DNA from 2 places in the Agrobacterium sp. fls2-241-TYG-188a genome. Region 1 is predicted to be linked to the other one. Evidence: riboswitches for the same ligand, from Rfam matches in the RefSeq annotation. Region 1 holds a riboswitch; the other holds the start of a gene.
What was found. Region 1 has a riboswitch for thiamine pyrophosphate ahead of thiC (phosphomethylpyrimidine synthase ThiC). Riboswitches for the same ligand answer to the same signal wherever they lie in the genome.

Region 1 (7,801 bases):
CAGAATGGCCGTGACGCCCGAACCCAGCTGGAGATCCGTCACATGGCCAACGGAGACACCTTCGATATCGATCAGCAGATTGTGCACGGCGCAACACCTTTCAGGTCATCTCTGCCGGTATCTCGCCGTGCCATCCTCTTGTCAACGCCTCAGGAAAACACCGCCGTCCCGATGACCGGCGTCGAAGGAACCGCCATATCCCGCGGCTCCAGCATACCGGAAAGATAGGCTTCGCGCCCGGCGGTCACCGCCTTCGCAAAGGCACCCGCCATGATGACGGGATTGCCCGCTCCGGCAACGGCCGTGTTGAGAAGGACAGCGTCATAGCCTAGCTCCATCACGGTTGCAGCATGGGAAGGGCGTCCCAGCCCCGCATCGACGATCATCGGCACCTCCGGAAAATGGGCCCGCATGGAGCGCAAGGCGGTCACGTTCAACGGCCCCATGGCGCTGCCGATGGGCGCGCACCAGGGCATCAATATCCTGCAACCGGCATCGATCAGCTTTTCGGCCACCACAAGATCGTCTGTCGTATAGGGAAATACCTCGAAGCCGTCATCGCTGAGAATGCGGGCGGCCTCCACCAGCGCAAACACATCCGGCTGAAGTGTATCGTGGTTGCCGATCACCTCCAGCTTGATCCAGTTTGTCTTGAAAACCTCACGTGCCATTTTCGCCGTCAAAACAGCCTCTTTTGCGGTATGGCAACCGGCAGTATTGGGCAGGATATTGCGGTCCAGCTCCCGGATAAGCTCGAAAAACTGCCCGCCTTTCCTGCTTCCGGCCATTTCCCGTCGCAGCGAAATGGTCAGGATGTCCGTCTTGCTGGCACGCACCGCATCGGCCAGAACGGCAGGCGAGGGATAACGTGCGGTGCCAAGCAGCAACCGTGAGCCAATCTCGCGTTCGTAGAGTTTCAGCATGGCCTACCCTCCCTGCATGGGTGAAAGAACTTCAACCCGGTCAAATTCCTTGAGGCGAAAGTCGCTGCGATCCTGCGCGTGGACGAGGTCGCCGTTGACGGCAGTCGCCAGCCACTCGCCTTCATAGTCAAGCGCTGCCAGCACGGTCGAAAGCCGGTCGGCAGCAAGATCATGCTCTTGCCCATTGACAAGAATTTTCATGGGAAACCTCCTTTGAAAGCAAAATACCGGCCGCCTGTTGCGCCATGGCTGGCGAAAGCAGAAAACCGTGCCGGTGCGCGCCATTGACGAAAAGCGTGCCATCCTTCTCGACGACACGTGGAAGATTATCGGCAAAGGCAGGACGGATGCCCGTTCCCGTCTCGATGATCTGTGCCTCCCCGAAGGCCGGGTGAAGCGCGTAGGCGGCGTTGAGAAGCTCCATCATCGAGCGGGCGGTTATCGGCCCGCTCTCCTGCGTTTCGATCATCGTTGCCCCCACCATGAAGCGCCCCTTGTCGCGAGGCACGATGTAGAGCGGGATGCGTGGATGAAGCACTCGAATGGGACGCGACAGCGCAAGCTCGTCCGTGGCGAGATAGAGCATCTCACCCCGCACCCCACGAAGACCGGCAAGCCCGCCCGCCTGCGCGGCGCCCGTGCAATCCACGCGATGGGGGAAGGCTTTTTCGTCAACGACGTCTGCCCCCAGATGGAAATCCACGCCGAGAGAGACAAGCCGCTCATGAAGCGCATTGAGGGCGGCTCGTGGATCGAGATGCCCTTCGCCCTCAAAGAAAAGGCCGATCGGAAAACGCCCTGCGAGATCAGGTTCGAGCGCCGCAATTTCGGCCTCATCCACCCAGCGATAACCGGTCGTGCGCGACGCAAAGCGCGACAGTTCAGCCTTGTCCCTGCCTTGGGCCACGACGAGCGTGCCGTTGCGGACAACAAGACCCGGCGTGGCCTCGTCCCACCAGTCGAGTGCGCATTGGCCGAGCGTCAACACCGCCTCCTCCGCGCTCTCCCTTTCGCACCAGGGTGCCAACATGCCGCCCGCAAACCAGGACGCACCGCGCCCTGGTTGATGCGCCGGATCGCAGACGGTGACGCGGGCGCCACGGCGCGCAAGTTCCAGCGCAACCGTCAGACCTGCAACGCCTGCGCCCTTGATAAGAACATCCATCTCAGCCCTCTGCCGGTTTTTCCAGCGGCATATAGAGATCACCTCCCTGCTGGAATTTCTGCGCCATGGCTTCCAGACCTTCCTTCTGCGCCTCGGCACGAATGTCGTGCGAAATTCGCATCGAGCAGAATTTGGGTCCGCACATTGAGCAGAAATGGGCGACCTTGTGCGCTTCCTTGGGCAGGGTCTCATCGTGAAAGGACCTGGCCGTCTCAGGGTCGAGCGACAGATTGAACTGATCTTCCCAACGAAACTCGAAGCGCGCACGCGATAGCGCATTGTCCCGGATCTGTGCCGCCGGATGTCCTTTGGCGAGATCGGCAGCATGAGCGGCGATCTTGTAGGTAATCACGCCAACCTTGACGTCATTGCGATCGGGCAGACCGAGATGCTCCTTTGGCGTGACGTAGCAAAGCATGGCCGTGCCGAACCAGCCGATCATGGCAGCGCCGATGCCTGATGTGATGTGGTCGTAGCCGGGGGCAATATCGGTTGTGAGCGGCCCAAGCGTATAGAAGGGTGCCTCGCCGCAGACCTTCAACTGCTTGTCCATGTTCTCCTTGATCTTGTGCATTGGCACATGGCCGGGCCCTTCGATCATCACCTGACAATCTTTCGCCCAGGCAATCTGTGTCAGTTCTCCAAGCGTCTCCAGTTCCGCAAACTGCGCAGCATCATTGGCATCGGCAATAGAGCCGGGACGCAGGCCATCGCCTAACGAGAAGGAAACGTCATAGGCCCGGCAGATGTCGCAGATTTCCTCGAAATGCTCGTAGAGGAAGGACTCCTTGTGGTGATGCAGACACCACTTGGCCATGATGGAGCCACCACGCGAAACGATGCCGGTGACCCTGTTGACGGTGAGCGGAATGTAGTGCAGCCGGACGCCCGCATGGATGGTGAAATAGTCGACGCCCTGCTCGGCCTGCTCGATCAACGTATCGCGAAACACCTCCCAGGTCAGGTCTTCGGCAATGCCGCCCACCTTTTCCAGCGCCTGATAGAGAGGCACGGTGCCAATCGGGACCGGAGAATTGCGGATGATCCATTCCCGGATGTTATGGATGTTGCGACCGGTGGAAAGGTCCATGACGGTGTCGCCACCCCAGCGGATGGCCCAGACCATCTTGTCGACCTCATCCGCCATGGAGGAGGTCACCGCAGAGTTTCCGATATTGGCGTTGATCTTGACCAGAAAATTGCGGCCGATAATCATCGGCTCGGCTTCGGGGTGGTTGATATTTGCGGGAATGATCGCCCGGCCAGCGGCGACTTCCTGACGCACAAATTCCGGCGTGACGAAATCTGGAATATGTGCACCAAAACTTTCGCCATCCCGCACCAGCTTGTCCTTGATCGCCTCGCGGCCAAGGTTCTCACGAATGGCGATAAATTCCATTTCCGGTGTGATGATACCTGCTCGAGCATATGCGAGCTGCGTGACGGCCTTCCCGTCCCTGGCTTTCAACGGCCGATGGCGCAGCGGGAATTCAGGTGTCAGCCGCTCGCCAGTCGCAAAGCCGTTATCCTCCGGTTTGACGTGGCGGCCATCATAGACCTCCACATCGCCCCGGGCGACGACCCAGTCATGACGCAGCCGAGGCAATCCGCTCTCTATGCTGACGGTATGGGAAGGGTCGGTATAGGGGCCGGAGGAGTCATAGACCGTGACCGGCGGCTCGCCGGCTGTTGGATGCACGGCGATTTCTCGCATCGGCACACGGATATGGGGGTGAAGGGTTCCCGGCTTGTAGATTTTGGTGGAGGCAGGAAGCGGGCCTGTGGTGACGACAGGCGAGAGATTTTTAGTGACAATGTTCATCGTGAGGCTCCAAAGCAAAGACAGTGGAGACCCAGTTCGAGCATGAAGACGAAAAACCACGGACGAATAGCGATAATGTTCGACGAGGTCGAACTGCCAGTTCCGCGTTTGCACCGTCCCTACGCCAGTATGAACTGGATCAGGTTCAACGGGTCACTGCGCGCGCTAGCAGTATCTCAGCCCCTTGCCGGGACCCCCCTGGTGAATGTCGCAATGAAAGACCCGGCGTCATCTTTTGTCAAGTTGCGATATTGGTCGCTTTTTAGCGGTCACGACAAATTAACCTAGCCATTTATACGAATGTTATTTTTTCCAGCTTATTTCGAAGAATGCGTTATGATGACGCGCTAATATGGGAGAATATAGGGAATGAATTCAACAATTCGTGAAATACTATCGAAATTCGGGCAGCTCCCTGCGCCGGTCGATACAATCGCTGACGACGCTGATCTTTATGCAGCGGGACTTTCTTCTTTCGCATCAGTACAGTTGATGCTTGGTATCGAAGACGCATTCGATATCGAATTTCCTGACAGTATGCTCAATCGCAAGTCATTTGCGAGCATCCACGCAATCGAAACCACAGTGAAGACGATTCTCGACGGCAAAGAGGCGGCGTAATGGACCTTTCCGTCGCACCGCCCAATGCCACGCTCTCTGCGCGCGCGGCTCGGGTCGCGTCAATCGCCGCACACCATGCGGATGACGTCGATGCGGCCGCACGGTTCCCGAAGGAAGCTGTCGATGCTCTGCGCTCGGAACGGCTTCTGGGGATTCAGGTTCCGGCACATCTCGGCGGCGAGAGTGCCAGCCTTTCGCAGATTGCGGACATCTGCTGCACCCTTGGGCAGTCCTGCTCTGCAACGGCAATGATTTTCGCCATGCACCACATCAAGGCATCCAGCCTTGTCGAGCATGGAGAGGAGAGCGCCTGGCATACCGAATTCATGCGACGTGTGGCAGCTGAGCAGCTTCTGCTGGGTTCGGCAACGACGGAAGGCGGCATAGGCGGAAATCTACGAAATTCGATCTGCGCCATCCATGTCGATGGCGAGAATTGCACGCTGGAAAAAGACGCCACCGTCATTTCCTACGGCAGTGAAGCGGACGCCATTCTCATTACATCGCGCGCCCATGCCGATGCTGCGCCTGCCGACCAGGTGATGACGGTTTTCCTGAAGAACCAGTACAGCCTTGAAAAGACGCATGTCTGGAACACGCTGGGTATGCGAGGCACGTGCTCGGACGGATTTCTGTTCAAGGGCCAAGCGCCGGCACAGCAGATTTTCCCGAAACCCTTTGCGGAAATCGCCGCGCAATCCATGCTGGCAACCTCCCACCTGTTGTGGAGCGGTGTGTGGTACGGGATCGCCGCCGATGCTGTCCTCCGCGCCCAGGCATTCGTTCGCGCAGCTGCCCGCAAGTCGCCCGGTGTCGCACCTCCAGGCGCTATTCGTCTGGCAGAAGTATCCAGCAAGCTGCAGATTGTGAAATCGAACGTCATTGCTGGTCTCAAGGCCTATGAAGACACCAGAAACGATCCCGACCGGCTGATGTCGATGGCCTTTGCCATCGCCATGAACAACGTCAAGATATGCTCGTCGGAAACCATTCTGGAAATCATCAACCATGCCATGCTGATCTGCGGCATCATGGGCTACAAGAACGGTACGCCCTTCAGCCTCGGGCGGCATCTTCGGGATGCCCATTCGGCACAGCTGATGATCTCCAATGACCGAATCCTCAGCAACTCCGCCAATCTCCTGCTCGTGCAGAAGCAGGACACCAGCCTCTCGGGATAAAACCATGGATATGCAAACATCGTTTCTCGATCGCCTGTTCGACAAGGGACTGCTGATCGATACCGGCGTCGATGGACTCTACGGTCGCAGCGGCCAGTTCGAAGACGTCATTTCAGGATTTGAACGCCTCATCGGCAAGTTCGGCGGTGCAGACAATGCGGAAGTGATCCGCTTCCCGCCCGGCATTAACCGCGCCTATTTCGAAAAAAGCGGTTACATGAAAAGCTTTCCGCAACTGGCCGGCACGGTCCACTCCTTCTGCGGCTGCGAACTGGATCATGTCAGCCTGATCAAAAGCATGGATGAGGGCACCGACTGGACGAAAGACCAGAAGATTACCGATATCGTCCTGACCCCTGCTGCCTGCTACCCGCTCTATCCGACCATCGCCAAGCGCGGCAACCTGCCCAACGGCGGCGGTCTTTACGATATCCAGTCCTACTGCTTCCGCCATGAACCATCCAAGGATCCGGCCCGGCAGCAGCTTTTCCGTATGCGTGAATATGTCCGTATCGGCACGCAAGGCGATGTTACCGACTTCCGCCAGCTGTGGATGGATCGCGGCGTGGAGATGATGGAAAAGGTCGGGCTCGACGTCAAACTCGAGATCGCCAACGATCCCTTCTTTGGGCGGGCTGGAAAGATGCTGGCCAACAACCAGCGCGACCAGAACCTGAAATTCGAGCTGCTGATGCCCGTCACATCCACGGCCAACCTGACCGCTTGCATGAGCTTCAACTACCATCAGGACTCATTCGGCGCAAAATGGGGCCTCAATCTCACCGATGGTGCCGTTGCCCATACCGCCTGCGTCGGCTTCGGACTGGAGCGCATTGCGCTTGCCCTGTTTGCAAAACATGGACTGGATGTCGAGACATGGCCACAATCCGTGCGGGACGCTTTGTGGGGCTAAGGACGGCATGACCAGCATATTTCCGGCGTTGAGTGCCGAAGCCTATCTTGCACATCCGTTGCATTCATCGGAGCGGATGTGGCCGGAAACCAATTGCTACGTCGATCTGTGGATCGAACTTCTGGCGGCGAGCGCCTTGCCGCCGGAGGCCATGCTGGGTTTTACACTGGCGCAGGACTTCGAAGGCGATCAGTTCACCTTCTTCAAGGTGCCGCTGGAAGACCTGGAAACGCTCTATGGCATCCGGGTGACGGAGCTCGCGATTTTCGACAGGCTTGAGAGCCACGTCGAAACGCAATTGCAGCGCGGTCGCATCTGCCTGATCGAAATGGACAGCTTCTACATGCCCGACACGCAGGGCGTCGGCTATCGCAAGGAGCACGGCAAGACGACGGTTGCGATAAACCGCATGGACCTGCAAAACCGCAGACTGGAATATTTCCACAATGCCGGTTATTTCGCGCTTGAAGGTGAGGACTTCTCCGGCATTTTCCAGCATCACCTCGGTGATGCCGATCTTCCTTTTCTTCCCTACACGGAATTTGCCAAATTTCCCGAACATCCTGTTGATGACCGCGACAGACGGGAAGCGGCGCAGCGCCTGCTGATCCAGCATTTCGCACGGCGACCGAAGAAAAACCCTGTAAGGGCCTTTGCCGAGGTTTTCCCGTCGCAGGTGAAAAAAGTGGCGGACCGACCCTTCGGCTTTTTCCATAAATACGCATTCAACACGCTGCGTCAGCTTGGCGCCAATTTCGAACTGGCCGCCAGCCATCTGGATTGGCTTGGCGGGGATATAAGCCGTTCCGGCGCGACGGTTCAGGCTCTGCGGATATCCGAAGTCGCCAAATCCGTGCAGTTTCAGCTTGCCCGTGCCATCGCCCGGCGCAGGTTTGATCCACTCGCGGCAGCTCTTGATCCCGCAATCGACGCATGGGACGAGATGATGGCGGAACTTGAGGGTGCGCTTGGCAAGGCGAGCGAGGCAGCGTGACGGCGATGTCCGCAACCAGAACCGCGCAGGGCCGGCTCTTGAGCCACGGCTGGACACTGACGCTAACGCCCGTCGATGCCTTCCAGGCACCCGCCGACATTCCTGCGGAGGCGAAGACCATCGCGGCACCAGTTCCCGGAACCGTCGCGCAGGCATTGGAAATCCTCGGAACGTTTGACCGG
Region 2 (7,801 bases), 120 kb from region 1:
GATTTCGCCGACTTCGAGACGGTTCAGGCCTATGCCGAAGCCGGTCTTGGCCCTGGCGACGATGCCTATCGCGTCACCTATCTGCTGGAACATCTCGGTCTGACCGGGCAGGAGCATCCGTCCAGCCTTTCTGGCGGCGAAGCTCGCCGCGCTGCTCTCGTGCGCGTCATGGCACCAGAGCCCGACATTCTGATGCTGGACGAGCCGACCAACCATCTGGATCTGCCGACAATCGAATGGCTGGAAAGCGAATTGCAGCAGACGCGAAGTGCCCTGGTCCTGATCTCGCATGACAGGCGCTTCCTTGAAAAGGTCTCCACAGCCACTGTTTGGCTGGATCGTGGCCAGGCGCGGCGTCTCAGCCGCGGGTTCGCGCATTTCGAGGAATGGCGCGACAAGGTGCTCGAAGAGGAAGAGCTGGAGCAGCACAAGCTCGGCAAGGCCATTGAGCGCGAAGAACACTGGATGCGCTATGGCGTGACTGCGCGGCGCAAGCGCAATATGCGGCGTGTGGGCGAATTGCAGGCCATGCGGGCTGAATATCGCGGGCACAAGGGGCCGCAGGGCTCGGTTCAGGCCACCGTGACGGAAGGGCGCGAGTCCGGAAAGCTGGTGATCGAAGCGGATGCGATCACCAAGTCCTATGGTGATCGGCCTATCGTCACGCCATTCTCGTTGCGTGTCCACCGTGGCGATTGCATCGGCTTCGTCGGTCCCAACGGTGCGGGAAAGACGACGCTTCTCAAGATGCTGACCGGTCAGCTGGAGCCGGATAGCGGCTGGGTCAAGCTTGGCACCAATCTGGAGATTGCGACGCTCGACCAGAAGCGTGAGGATCTCAACCCCAACGATACGCTGGCGCATTATCTGACCGACGGCCGTGGTGAAAACCTGCTGGTCAATGGCGAGTTGAAGCATGTGACCGGCTACATGAAGGATTTTCTGTTCCAGCCGGAACAGGCCAGAACTCCGATCCGTAATCTTTCGGGCGGCGAGCGCGCACGTCTCATGCTGGCGCGCATTCTGGCACGGCCGACCAATCTTCTGATCCTCGACGAACCCACCAACGATCTCGATATCGAGACGCTTGATCTCCTGCAGGAGATTGTTGCCGGTTTTGCAGGCACTGTCATCCTCGTCAGCCACGACCGCGACTTCCTTGATCGCACGGTGACTTCCACCATCGCTCCTGCCAATCCGGATGCGCCTGACGGTCGCTGGATTGAATATGCAGGTGGCTATTCGGACATGATGGCGCAGCGCAAGGGCGCCTCGGACGAGAAGCGAAAGGCCGAAAAGCAGGAAAAGGCCAAGGCTTCCGCTTCGTCCAACTCCGCTGCCGAGCCTTCGAAAGCCAAGGGGAAGCTGTCCTTCAAGCAGAAATTCGCGCTGGAAAATCTTCCCAAGGAGATGGAGAAGGCGCAGGAAGAAATCGCCCGGCGCGAGCAACGTATGGCTGATCCCAACCTCTTCACCAAAGATCCGGCGGCCTTCAATACGCTTGCCGATGAGATGTCGAAGCTTCGCCAGAAGCTCGAAACGATGGAGGAAGAGTGGCTGGAACTCGAGATGCTGCGTGAGGAACTCGAAAGCTAGACGGGCCTCATTGCGGCGACGGCGTCACGGCACCATCTATGACAGTAACGCAGATCGCGTTTTCTGTTGCAGCGGAGGAGCCAGACATGCGCATGATTTTCGTCAACCTTCCGGTCAAGGATGTCGCAAGATCCAAGGCGTTTTTCACCGCGCTTGGCTTTAACTTCAATCCTGAATACTCGGATGATCGCACGCTATGTATGATCATAGAGAAGAATATTTTCGTCATGCTGCTGCAGGAGGAGCGGTTCCGCGATTTCATCAATGGCGACATTGCCGATGCGATGCGCGCCAAGGAGGTGCTCACCTGTGTTTCTGCCTCTAGCCGTGAAGAGATCGACCAGATGATCGCCGCCGCGCTGGCCAATGGCGGGGCGGAGTGGAAGCCCGTGCAGGATCATGGCTTCATGTATGCGGGTAGCTTTCAGGATCCCGATGGCCATGTCTGGGAACTGGTCCATATGAGCGCCCCGGCCTAGACGTTGCCGTCTTGCTAATTCTCTCCTGAGGCACTACATCTTCGGCAGATCTAACGGGGTGCTTTGTTCTGACACGGACAAGGCTGAGAGGCTCTGCCAACCCGAAGAACCTGATCCGGTTAACACCGGCGGAGGGATTAGACGGCTTCCATCAAGACGCCCTTTTCCCCTTGTCGCTTGAGGAGGTGCTTTTGATGTTCCGTCGTATTTTCCTTCATGGCCTGATGCTGGCATCGGTGATGGTTCCTGGTCTTGCCGCCGCGCAGGACAAGAAGACGCTCACCGTCTACACCTATGAAAGCTTTGTTTCGGAATGGGGCCCCGGTCCTAAGGTCAAGGCCGCATTCGAGAAAGCGTGTGACTGCACCCTCAACTTCGTCGGCGTAGCCGATGGTGTGGCGCTTCTCAACAGGTTGAAGCTGGAAGGTCCATCGTCAAAAGCGGATGTCGTTCTGGGTCTCGACACAAACCTGATTGCGGAAGCCAAGCAAACCGGGCTCTTCGAAAAATCCGGGGTCGATGCGTCTGCGGCGAAGGTGCCGGGTGGCTTTCAGGACGATGTCTTCGTTCCCTATGATTACGGCCATTTCGCCGTTGTCTACGATACGCAGGTGATGAAAACGCCGCCGAGAAGTATGAAGGAACTGGTCGAGGGCGATCCGGCCCAGAAAATCGTCATTCAGGATCCGCGCACCTCGACACCGGGTCTCGGCCTGCTGCTCTGGGTCAAGTCGGTCTATGGCGATCAGGCGCCGCAGGCCTGGGCGAAGCTTAAGGACCGCATCTTGACGGTCACACCCGGATGGTCTGAATCCTACGGCCTCTTTACCAAAGGCGAAGCGCCGATGGTATTGTCCTATACGACGTCGCCTGCCTATCACATGGTGGCGGAAAATAGTGAAAGATATCAGGCTGCCGCCTTTGATGAGGGGCACTACATCCAGATCGAAGTTGCCGGTGTCTTGAAGAATGCCCCGCAACATGCGCTGGCGCAGCAGTTTCTGGCATTCGTTCTCACCTCCGGCTTCCAGGACACCATTCCTGAAAACAACTGGATGATGCCGGTGGCACCGACCTCCGCGCCCCTGCCTGCTGCGTTCTCCAAGCTGGTGCAGCCATCAAAGACCTTTCTGATGTCGCCGGAGGATGTCGCCCGCAACCGCAAGGCCTGGATCGATGAGTGGCTCGCGGCAATGAGCGTCAAGTAGGATCGAAGCAGGTCATGGTCGGACGCCGGGAAGGCCGATGGTTCATCTTTGGCGGGGCCGCGACGGTTACCGCTGTCGTCCTTTTCATCGGGCTTGCAATTTATGCGCTTCTGTCCTTTGACGTCAGCGCCGCGTCTGTTGGCCTGATCGATGCCTATACATGGCGGATACTGCGCTTCACGCTCTGGCAGGCGATGCTTTCGACGGTGCTGTCCGTCGCGCTTGGATTGCTGGTGGCCTTGGCACTTGCCCGGCAGCGCAACTTCCCCGGTCGCATATGGATCATCCGCCTGATGGCGGTTCCCATGGGCTTGCCGGTCATTGTCGGCGCGCTTGGACTGATATCGATCTGGGGCAGGCAGGGTGTCCTCAATATGCTTCCGCAGACTGCGGGTCTGGACGCGCCTGTCAGTATTTACGGTCTGTCCGGCATTCTTGTTGCCCATGTTTTCTTCAATCTTCCGCTGGCAACCCGCTTATTTCTGGCCGGACTTGAGGCGGTGCCGGGAGAATATTGGCGCATGGGCTCGGCGCTGGGCTTTGGACCTTTTGCTACATTTCGCTTCGTGGAATGGCCTGCCGTCGCACGAATTTTGCCAGGGGTCGCAGGACTTATCTTCATGCTTTGTGCAACAAGCTTCACCCTCGTCTTGCTGTTGGGCGGGGGACCTGCGGCCACGACAATCGAGGTGGCGATCTATCAGGCGCTGCGGTTTGATTTCGATCCACCGCGCGCAATCGCGCTTTCGGTGATGCAGATCGCCATGACAGGGGCGTTGCTGGCCTTGCTCGCGCTGCTACCCTCGGCCGAGCCCGACAGACAAAGCCAGAGTCCCTTGCTGCGCATGGATGGCAGAAAAGCGGGGCCTCGCTTGTGGGACAGCGCTGTCATTCTTTCCGTACTGTTTCTGGTCGGGGCTCCCTTGTGCGCGGTCGCATCTGCGGGCGTTTCAGCGGATCTGTGGCGGTTACTTTCTGCCCCCACTTTCCTGCAGGCGGCGGCGACAAGCTTTCAGATCGCGCTTTTTTCCGGGCTGCTGGCCGTCTTTGCCTCTTATGCGCTTGTGCGCGCGCGCCATGCCATTGCTCTGCGCAGAGAGGCCGGTTTGAGCCTGAAGGCGTTTCTTGTTCTGATGGGCGCAGGCTCATCTCTCGTCCTGCTTGTACCGCCCGTCGTGTTGGGAAGTGGCTGGTTTCTGCTGTTGCGGCCCTTCGGCGATGTGGCGGCGTTTGCACCTGTTATCGTCGCCATCATCAATATGTTGATGTCGCTGCCCTTTACAATGCGCGTTATCGAGCCGGCATTCCTGAGCCATGATGCGCGCACCGGCAGGCTTTCTGCCGCGCTGGGTCTTCGTGGAATATCGCGATTCCGGTTTGTTGATTGGCCGATCCTGTGGCGTCCCACCGCAACGGCGTTCTTCTTTGCGATGGCGCTTTCGCTTGGCGACCTGGGTGCGGTTGCGCTTTTTGGATCAGAGAACTTTGTCACCCTGCCTTGGCTGGTCTACAGCAATATGGGAAGTTACAGAACACAGGATGCTGCCGGTTACGCCTTCATTCTCGGTGTCATCTGCCTTGTCCTTGCCGCAGGCGGCGTTTCCCGTCGTTCAATGAAAGCAATTGTATGAAGAATCCTGCGGATTGGGGAGCCTGCCTCGACAATGTCTCACTGAAACTTGGACAACAGCAATTTTTGCTGGATTGCGCGTTTGAGCGCGGAAAAATTACAGCCGTGGTGGGGCCGTCGGGATCTGGAAAGTCGACACTGCTTAATCTCGTTGCCGGTTTTGAGAACCCCGGCGAAGGGCGCGTTCTTATCGAGGGGCGCGAGATGGCGGGGCTCGATCCGGCAGAGCGGCCCGTCTCCATCATATTTCAGGACAACAATCTCTTTTCTCACCTCGATATCGTGACCAATGTCGGGCTCGGTGTCAGCCCGTCGCTGTCCCTGTCGAACTCGGACAAAGCCGCAATCAAGGGTGCGCTTGAGAAGGTTGGACTTTCAGGCTTCGAAAAGCGCTTGCCCTCGACATTGTCGGGCGGAGAGCGACAAAGGGCTGCTCTTGCCCGAGCTCTGGTAAGGCAGCGCCCGTTGATGTTGCTGGATGAGCCCTTTGCGGCTCTCGATCCGGGTTTGCGGTCGGGCATGGCCAATTTGCTGAAGGCCCTTCATCAAGACATGAGCAACAGCATTCTGCTAGTAACACATCATCCCGATGACATACGTCGTCTGGCAGACGCCGTTGTTTTCCTCTCCAACGGACGCGTTCTCTTTCAAGGAAGCGTTCAGAATTTTTTCGATGCGACCGATATCGAGGAGATCAGCATGTTTCTCCATGTCTGATTGTTGCCTTAACGCTCGCATCTCTTCGACGTCGCGTCACAATTTCGACGCGACGCACTGTCAAGCCTTGAAAAACAGAGAGGCGATGCACCATTTTTGCACTTGCGAATTTTGAATAACTGCTTGAAGTATTATGCGAACAATCTTCCCCTCGAAACGTCTTTGCATGATGGATCATTTTCGTTGTTCGCGCATTCAAGTGCCCTTGGGGGCGTTATGGTATTCTGGTCTGCAATTAACGGATGATCAGGAACGTTAGGAGCAGACGAGCAGAATGATGACGTGTGTGAAGGCTCAGCAGAGCCACACCTCCGGTCACAATGTATGGCACAGGGGCAAGGCATTAAGAAGAGGGCTGGCGCTGGCGACAGCGAGCTTCGTGCTGTCGTCTTGCCAATCTCTGCTTAGCCCGTCCTATCAATCGACACTGAAGCCCTCGGACAATCCGCAAACCGTGGAGCAGGTTCAGAAGAACGATCCGCGCGCGCAGATGGGCGCCCGTGAGCATCCGCGCATCGTTGCCAGCTATGGTGGTGAATATCACGACGACAAGATGGAACGCCTTGTCGCGCGTATCGCCGGTGCGCTGACCGCCGTTTCTGAGAATCCACAACAGTCCTATCGCATCACCATTCTCAACTCTCCTGCCATCAACGCCTTTGCATTGCCGGGCGGCTATCTCTATGTGACCCGCGGTCTTCTGGCGCTTGCCAATGATGCTTCCGAAGTCGCGGCCGTCCTGTCGCATGAGATGGGTCACGTCACCGCCAACCACGGCATTGAGCGCCAACGTCGCGAAGAGGCGGAAGTCATTGCCAGCAGGGTCGTGGCAGAAGTGCTTTCAAGCGACCTCGCCGGCAAGCAGGCGCTCGCCCGTGGCAAGCTGCGTCTTGCGGCCTTTTCGCGCCAGCAGGAATTGCAGGCGGACGTCATCGGTGTGCGTATGTTGGGAGAAGCGGGATACGATCCCTTTGCATCGCCGCGTTTCCTCGATTCAATGGCGGCCTATGCCCGCTTCACCTCGGCTGATCCGGACAGCGATCAAAGCCTCGACTTCCTTTCCAGCCACCCAAACACGCCGCAACGCATCGAGCTGGCGCGCAGGCACGCCCGCGCCTTCGGTCAGGAAGGCCAGGTCGGCGACAAGGGGCGGGACTGGTTCCTCAATGGCATAGATGGACTTCTCTATGGCGACAGCCCGCAGGAGGGCTATGTCCGTGGCAACACCTTCCTGCATGGAACGCTCGGCATTCGCTTCGATGTGCCGGAAGGCTTCCAGATCGACAACAAGGTGGAGGCGGTTCTTGCCACAGGACCTGGCGAGATGGCCATTCGCTTCGATGGCGTTGCCGATCCCAAGCAGACCACGCTCGCCAACTATCTCACAAGCGGCTGGGTCGCTGGACTGGTTCCAGACACCGTACGGGAAACCGAGATCAACGGCCTGCCTGCCGCAACGGCACGCGCGACTGCGGATAAATGGGATTTCGACGTGACCGTCATCCGCGTCGGTCAGCAGATTTTCCGGTTCCTGACGGCGGTGCCGAAGGGCAGTCCGCAGCTGGATGGCGTCGCAAACATTCTGCGCACAAGCTTCCGCAAGATGACACCCACCGAAATTGCCGCGCTTAAGCCGCTTCGAGTCAGGGTGGTCACGACGAAGCCAGGGGACACGGTCGCTTCATTGTCTGCCCGTATGATGGGCACAGATCGCAAGGTGGAACTGTTCCGTGTGCTCAATGCCATGAGCGCAACATCGACCGTGCAAGCCGGTGATCGCGTGAAGATCATCTCTGAATAACAAAAACCCGGTCTTCAATGCGGCCATGTTCTTGGAACATGCGCCGATTGAAAGCCGGGTTTTTTGATTTGAAAATGACGCTGATTAAGCGGCTTCTTCTTCCTGCGTGTCTTCTTCTTCGACGGTCTTGCCGCGCTTTGGTCCCTTGTTGAGGTTCACTTCAACAAGACGAACAGCTTCCGTTTCGGACATCTTGTTGACGGCCGCAATTTCGCGAGCCATGCGATCAAGAGCAGCTTCGTACAGCTGGCGCTCCGAGTAGGACTGTTCCGGCTGGTTCTCGGCACGGTAAAGGTCGCGAACCACTTCTGCGATTGCAATAAGGTCACCGGAATTGATCTTGGCATCATATTCCTGCGCGCGGCGCGAC

Region 2: linked by a shared signal. The riboswitch ahead of thiB (thiamine ABC transporter substrate binding subunit) and the one ahead of thiC (phosphomethylpyrimidine synthase ThiC) in region 1 are both predicted to bind thiamine pyrophosphate.

Annotation. Positions count from the first base shown of each region.
Region 1 covers NZ_JARVRD010000007.1:328,462-336,262, reverse strand. The annotation lists gene QRN85_RS20370 (P1 family peptidase) at 1-87, opposite strand, end outside; gene QRN85_RS20365 (thiazole synthase) at 150-923, opposite strand; gene thiS (sulfur carrier protein ThiS) at 927-1,124, opposite strand; gene thiO (glycine oxidase ThiO) at 1,093-2,088, opposite strand; gene thiC (phosphomethylpyrimidine synthase ThiC) at 2,090-3,910, opposite strand; TPP riboswitch at 4,009-4,120, opposite strand; gene QRN85_RS20345 (acyl carrier protein) at 4,280-4,531, shown strand; gene QRN85_RS20340 (acyl-CoA dehydrogenase family protein) at 4,531-5,712, shown strand; gene QRN85_RS20335 (amino acid--[acyl-carrier-protein] ligase) at 5,717-6,625, shown strand; gene QRN85_RS20330 (DUF1839 family protein) at 6,633-7,619, shown strand; gene QRN85_RS20325 (glycosyl hydrolase 2 galactose-binding domain-containing protein) at 7,625-7,801, shown strand, end outside.
Region 2 covers NZ_JARVRD010000007.1:211,501-219,301, forward strand. The annotation lists gene QRN85_RS19835 (ABC-F family ATP-binding cassette domain-containing protein) at 1-1,596, shown strand, start outside; gene QRN85_RS19840 (VOC family protein) at 1,683-2,075, shown strand; TPP riboswitch at 2,120-2,229, shown strand; gene thiB (thiamine ABC transporter substrate binding subunit) at 2,270-3,283, shown strand; gene thiP (thiamine/thiamine pyrophosphate ABC transporter permease ThiP) at 3,298-4,914, shown strand; gene QRN85_RS19855 (thiamine ABC transporter ATP-binding protein) at 4,911-5,630, shown strand; gene QRN85_RS19860 (M48 family metalloprotease) at 5,908-7,431, shown strand; gene QRN85_RS19865 (CarD family transcriptional regulator) at 7,516-7,801, opposite strand, start outside.